One region of the Dechloromonas sp. TW-R-39-2 genome, then DNA from elsewhere that is predicted to be linked to it. Evidence: predicted binding sites of a transcription regulator. Region 1 holds the regulator's gene; the other holds the start of a gene.

Evidence for each region. The regulator FNR, encoded in region 1, switches genes on or off when oxygen is low (the NO sensors DNR and NnrR bind a similar motif). The targets are predictions, from matches to a motif close to TTGANCTAGNTCAA.
Region 2: paaK (phenylacetate--CoA ligase PaaK) is a predicted target of FNR. The motif match lies at 1,630-1,643, and genes of this name have one in related genera.

The regions. Positions count from the first base shown of each region.
Region 1 is NZ_CP045202.1:2,744,915-2,748,328, reverse strand. It holds gene GBK02_RS13330 (hypothetical protein) at 17-1,315, shown strand; gene GBK02_RS13325 (SirB2 family protein) at 1,315-1,695, shown strand; gene fnr (fumarate/nitrate reduction transcriptional regulator Fnr) at 1,700-2,446, opposite strand; gene hemN (oxygen-independent coproporphyrinogen III oxidase) at 2,529-3,414, shown strand, end outside.
Region 2 is NZ_CP045202.1:3,083,905-3,087,318, reverse strand. It holds gene GBK02_RS14915 (fumarylacetoacetate hydrolase family protein) at 1-207, shown strand, start outside; gene paaK (phenylacetate--CoA ligase PaaK) at 279-1,580, opposite strand; gene GBK02_RS14905 (MATE family efflux transporter) at 1,688-3,028, shown strand; gene sucC (ADP-forming succinate--CoA ligase subunit beta) at 3,165-3,414, shown strand, end outside.

The sequences.
Region 1 (3,414 bases):
TTTTTCGGGGCTTTGAATGCAAGCACTGCTGGCCTTTGAAAATGCGCCGCCTTTGATGGCGCCTTTTCGGTTTTTTATCACGGCACCCTTGTTTGGTGTGCTGGCCGGCCTGTTACTGATCGTAGAAGGCCCCTCGCTGTTTTCCTCGCGCTGGATGCCGGGGACGTTGGCCGTAACGCACTTGTTGACCGTCGGTTTCATGCTGCAAGTCATGCTGGGGGCGCTGGTCCAGATTTTTCCTGTCGTGGCGGGGGCCAATCTGTGGCGCCCCTTGCGGCTCTCGGCCATGTTGCATAGTGGGCTGACGCTGGGCACGTGCCTGCTGGCTGGCGGCTTCTATTTCGGAAGCCCGTTGTTGCTCAGCGTTGCGGCCGGGGTGCTTTTGTTGACGGCACTGCTGATTCTGGGGGCGACAACTCATGCCCTGATTGGTGTCCGATCCACCAGCCCGACGATTCTTGGCTTGAAGCTTGCGCTGGCCGGGCTGGCTGGCGTGGTCGGACTTGGCGTGCTGATGGCTTGGGGGCTGGCTCATGGCTGGCCTTTGCCGCTGCCTATGCTGGCTGATTTGCATGCAGCCTGGGGGCTCGGGGCTTGGGCCGGCGTCCTGTTGGCAGCCATTGCTTATGTGGTTGTGCCGATGTTCCAGCTGACGCCAGGTTATCCCGCACGTCCGGGCTGGCTGTTCCCGTGCTGCATGTTGCTCATCGTCCTGCTTTGGAGCGGTGCCGTATTTTTCGATATACCGAACATGATCCGCGTCGTCCAGGGAATAACCGCATTGCTCGGCCTGGCTTTTGCCGGGCTGACCCTGCGTCTTCAACTCAAGCGTCGGCGGGCGAGGGCTGATGCCACTTACCGTTATTGGCAAATCGGTTTGGCGGCCAGCATTTTTGCACTTTTGATGTTGTTGACCGCAGCAATGTGGCCGGCTGCTTCGGAGATCGATGGCTGGACCCTGTTTTTTGGCATCACATTGCTTGCTGGCGGATTTGTCCCTTTCATCATCGGGATGCTCTACAAGATTGTTCCATTCCTTGCCTGGCTTCATTTGCAGAACCAGGGGCAAGCCAAGGTGGTTGCGCCGAACATGAACAAGATCCTGTCTGATGCCGACATGCAGCGGCAGATGAAATGCTATGCGCTGGCCGTGGTGCTTTTGCTCGGTGCCGTGCTTTTCCCGGAATGGCTGGCTCGTCCCGCCGGGGTGGCCTTTGCATTGGCCAATGGCTGGCTCGGATTCAACTTGAGCCTCGCTATTTCCCGCTATCGCAAGCATTCGGCTGAAATAGCGCTCAAGCTGGCGGCTCGGTGATGAGTTATCTGGCACTAAAGCACATACACGTTACGTGCGTGTTGCTCAGCGGTCTTGGCTTTTGTCTGCGGGCAATCTGGATGCTTGCCGATTCGTCCTTGCTGAAGCATCGCTTGGTCAGGCTGCTGCCCCATCTTGTCGATACGACCTTGCTCGGGAGTGCCGTGCTGCTGGCTATATCAAGTGGGCAGTATCCGTTTGTAAACGGATGGTTGACCGCGAAATTTCTCGGGCTGCTGGCTTATATCGTCTTTGGAACGTTTGCCCTCAAGCGGGGCAGGACAAAGGCGATCCGCGCTATGTTTCTGGGTTTCGCGCTGCTCGCCTACGCCTACATCATCAGTGTTGCGCTGACGCGTAATCCGCTGCCCGGCTTGTAGTCAGTCAGTTGGGATGATGATTCATCAGGGCTTTCAGCCCGTTAACATTCAAGATCCGGATATGTTTTTGCTGGACGGCGATATGGCCTTCTTCTTGGAATCGGGAGAAGGCGCGCGAAACCGTTTCGAGCTTGAGGCCGAGGTAGCTGCCGATTTCTTCGCGCGTCATGCGCAGGTAAAACTCGGCGTGAGAAAAACCACGTGCCGTGAATCGCTGCGAGAGATTGAGCAGGAAGGCGGCCAGTCGCTCTTCGGCGCGCATGGTGCCGAGCAGCATCATTACGCCGTGGTCGCGGACGATTTCGCGGCTCATGACCTTGTGAAAATGGTGCTGCAAGGTATGAATTTCACGCGACAGGCTTTCCAGTTGCGAAAACGGAATGGCGCAGATTTCACTATCTTCGAGGGCGATCGCGTTGCAGGTGTGGTGTTCAGTGCTGATGCCGTCAAGTCCGAGCAGCTCGCCAGCCATCTGGAACCCGGTCACCTGATCCCGGCCATCCTCAAGCAGCACATCGGTTTTGAAGAAGCCGCTACGGATGGCGTAAATTGCATCGAATGTTTCTCCGGCCCGGTAGAGGTGGTCGCCACGCTTGATGCGGCGACGGGTCGATACCAGGTCATCCAGGCGTTCGAGCTCGTCAATGTTGAGTCCGAAGGGTAGGCAGAGTTCGCGCAGATTGCAGTTCGAACACGCCGTCTTGATGACCGAAAGAGAAATTTCCTGTGAAGCTGTTTGTTGGGGCATCATCAACCTGCGTTCGCTTGATCCATGTCAACCATGATTTGGCACCATCCGAACATAATCCGTGCAACTCTTGGTGGTATGTTTAATGAATTTCGCAACTGAAAACCTCGTATTCGATCCTCAGATCATTCGCCGCTTCGACGTCAACGGCCCCCGCTACACTTCGTATCCGACGGCCGATCGTTTCGTCGAAGCTTTCGATTCGGACGCTGCCAAACTGTGGCTCGGCAAGCGCAACATCGGCGGTATCAGCCGTCCGCTGTCATTATACTTCCACATACCGTTCTGTAACACTATCTGCTATTACTGTGCCTGCAACAAGATCATTACCAAGGATCACGGGCGCAGCGCCAAATACCTGAAATACCTTGCCAAGGAGCTTGCCCTGCAAAGCGCCAGCCTGGACGGTCAGGACGGCGAGCATGAAGTGATCCAGCTGCATTGGGGTGGCGGTACGCCGACTTTCCTGTCGCATGACGAAATGCGGCAACTGATGAGCGAAACCCGCAAGCATTTCAAGTTGCTCGATGGCGGTGAGTACTCGATCGAAGTTGATCCGCGCAAGGTCGATACGGCAACCGTGGCTTTGCTTGGTGAACTGGGTTTCAACCGGATGAGTGTCGGCGTCCAGGACTTCGACGAACGTGTTCAGATTGCCGTTAATCGCGTCCAGACCGAAGAAGAAACGGCGAATGTGATCAATGCCGCGCGGGCCAACGGTTTCAAATCAGTTTCGGTCGATTTGATCTACGGCTTGCCGCATCAGTCGGTCATGGGATTCAACCGGACACTGGAACGTGTTCTGGCCATGGATCCGGATCGCCTGTCGATCTACAACTATGCGCACATGCCGAGCCTGTTCAAGCCGCAGCGCCGGATCGCCGAGCCGGATTTGCCATCGGCCGATACCAAACTGCAAATTCTTGCCCTGGCGATCAAAAAGCTGACCGAAGCTGGCTACGTCTTTATCG
Region 2 (3,414 bases), 340 kb from region 1:
AATGGGCAGATTCGTCAGGAGGGAGATCTCGATCAGATGATGTGGAAAGTCGCCGATGTGATCGCCAATCTGTCGACTTTTGTGCGGCTTGAAGCGGGGGACCTGATTTATACCGGCACGCCGGCAGGTGTCGGCCCGATCGTTCCCGGCGACCGGCTTGAGGCCGGGGTGGATGGCGTGGCTGGCTTGCGGGTTCGTATCGTTTGATTTGACGCCAGCACCAAGCGGCGAAATCCCGGATGACAGGGATCTCGCCGTGCTTGCCCAGACGGTGCTGTTTACTTTGGGCGCTTGTCGATTACCCGCTTTGCCTTGCCGATCGATCGCTCGATGCCGCCGGATTCGATGATGTCGATCCGGGCAGAAATGCCGATATAGGATTTGATATGGTGCTGCAGGTCGTGCGCCACAAACTCCTTTTCGGCTGCGCTGGTAAATTCGAACTCAGGCTTCAGTTCGACATTGACCTTCATCGAATCCAGATGCCCGTCACGGCTGACTTCCAGAATGTAGTGTGGCGACAGCTTCGGCTGCCTGAGAATCAGCTCCTCGATCTGGGAGGGGAAGACATTGACCCCACGGATGATCAGCATGTCGTCCGAGCGGCCGGTGATCTTGCCGATCCGGCGCATGCTCCGGGCGCTTGGCGCAAGCAGGCGTGTCAGGTCACGCGTGCGGTAGCGGACGACCGGCATGGCTTCCTTGGTGAGCGACGTAAAAACCAGTTCGCCCTGGCTGCCTTCGGGAAGAACCTCGCCGCTCAGCGGGTCGATGATCTCCGGGTAGAAATGATCTTCCCAGATTACCGGGCCATCCTTTGACTCAATGCACTCGTTGGCCACGCCGGGGCCGATGACTTCGGACAGCCCGTAGATGTCGATGGCATCGATGCCGAAAATTCTTTCGATTTCACTGCGCATGGCATCCGTCCAGGGTTCTGCTCCATGAATGCCGATGCGCAAGGCCGTGCTGCGAGGATCAATACCCTGGCGGCGGAATTCGTCAGCGATATTGAGCATGTACGATGGGGTGACCATGATGATGGCCGGCTTGAAGTCGCAGATCAGTTGAACTTGCTTCTCGGTTTGGCCGCCAGACATCGGAATTACGGTGCAGCCGAGTTTTTCGGCACCGTAATGCGCGCCCAGACCGCCGGTAAATAATCCGTAGCCGTAGGCCACGTGGACAATGTCACCTTTGCGTCCGCCGGATGCGTGAATCGAACGGGCAATCAGGTCGGCCCAAGTGTCGATATCCTTTTGTGTGTAACCGACGACGGTCGGCTTGCCGGTTGTACCACTTGAGGCGTGAATGCGGACAACTTCTTCACGCGGCACGGCAAACATCCCGTAGGGGTAGTTGTCGCGCAGGTCCTGCTTGGTGGTGAATGGGAATTTGGCCAAGTCATCCAGTGTGTGGAAATCATCCGGGTGGATTCCGGCGGCGTCAAACTTTGCTTTGTAGTGACTGACATTGTTGTAGGCGTGATTCAGTGTCCAGCGCAGGCGTTCGACCTGAAGTGTGCTTATTTCGTCGCGACTGGCTGTTTCTATGTCATGCAATCCATTTTTTGATTTCATTTTCTCCCCCTTTTTTTATCGATTGTCATGTTTCGTGCGACCTCCCTGCTTGAGCCAGATCAAGCCTCTTTCGCATTTTTTAGTGGCGACCATGCGACAATTGACTGATGTTTTTAGTCGCTGCACGCGGGCTGCTGGCCCATGCTTTTCCTATCCTGATTGCCCAGTTGTCTTCCATCGGCATGATGGTGGTCGATACGGTGGTGCTGGGTCATGTCAGTCCGATCGACCTGGCTGCTGTCGCAATCGGCGGGGGCATTTATATTTCACTCGTTTTTGCCCTGGTCGGTATCTTGCAGGCCGTTGCGCCGGTCGTCGCACATCTGCATGGTGCAAAGCGGGATGGCGAAGTGGCCGCCGTGCTGCAGCAAGGGTTTTGGCTAGCCTTGTTGCTGGCGGTGCCCGGCGTACTTTTCCTTCTTCATCCGGGTGGTGCTCTGGCCATGGCGGAAATGGATCCCGCGGTCGACCTCAAGGTTCGGCAATATTTGGCATTGCTGGCCTGGGGCTTGCCGGCCGCGCTTTGCTATCGAACTTTCTACGCATTTTGCAATGCCCTGGGGAAACCGCGAGTCCTGATGGGGATCGGTTTGTATAGCCTGGTCTTGCACGCCGTGCTGGCTTGGGGGCTTGCGCAGCAAGGGTGGTTTGGCGAGCCGCTCGGTGTGGCGGGGTGTGCATTGTCGAACGTACTGATTGCCTGGCTGGCATGCCTGTGCGGTGCCGCCTATCTTCACTTCGGCCCTCTGGGGGCGCGTTACCGGCCCTTTGCCAATTGGCAGAAACCGCGTCTGGCAGCTTGGCGCGAGCTATTGCATCTTGGTGTTCCAATGGGACTGTCCAACCTGGTTGAAATTACAGCCTTTACGCTGGTCAGTCTCTTTGTCTCCGCGCAGGGGGCAACGGTTGTCGCCGGCCATCGAATCATCGCCAATCTTTCGGCGCTGACTTATATGCTGCCGCTTTCCCTGGCGATTGCGACAATGGCGACGGTGGGCCAGGCGGTCGGGGCGCGCAACTGGGCTTTGGCGCATCAGGCGACCCGGGTCGGAATGATCCTGGGGGCGGTCTTTTCGTTGCTGGTCAGCATGCTGCTGTGGCTGACCATCGAACCGTTGTTGACCGTCTATACGGACGATGAAGCTGTACGTGCAGTGGCGCGCGGCCTGATCGTCTTTCTCGTGGTCTACCAGGTTTTTGATGCCATTCAGACTATTGCCGGGCATGTTTTGCGAGCTTACCGGGTGACCTTTGTCCCGATGTTGGTTCAGACCTTCTGCTTTTGGGGCGTCGGCCTGCTGGGCGGCAACTGGCTGTGCTATTACGGGCCTCGGCCCATGGGCGTGGCTGGTTTCTGGCTGGCATCGGTGCTGAGCCTTGTCGTTGCCGCCGGCTTGCTTTTGCCGTTGATGAAAAAGGCGATGGAAGCCGCAGGAAGGTCTCCGTAATTATGAATTTTGGACTGCAATAATTTTTGCTGTATGTGGTAACATTTTGGGCTGAAGTCCGTATAACCGGGCGGGGCTAGGGGGGACTTTGGCCACTGCTCATTGCTCGCAACTCAACTAAACGCAAGGAAAGCGCATGAAAATTCACGAATATCAGGGCAAACAACTCCTGAAGAAATTCGGCGTTACGGTTCCGCGCGGGATTCACTGCACGACCGTCGATGACGCAGTCAAGGCAGCCGAAACCCTGGGCGGCAAGGTATGGGTCGTCAAGGCTCAGATCCACGCTGGTGGCCGTGGCAAGGGCGGTGGCGTCAAGGTCGCAACCTCGCTGGAAAAAGTGCGCGAATACGCCGGCCAGATCCTCGGCATGCAGCTGATCACGC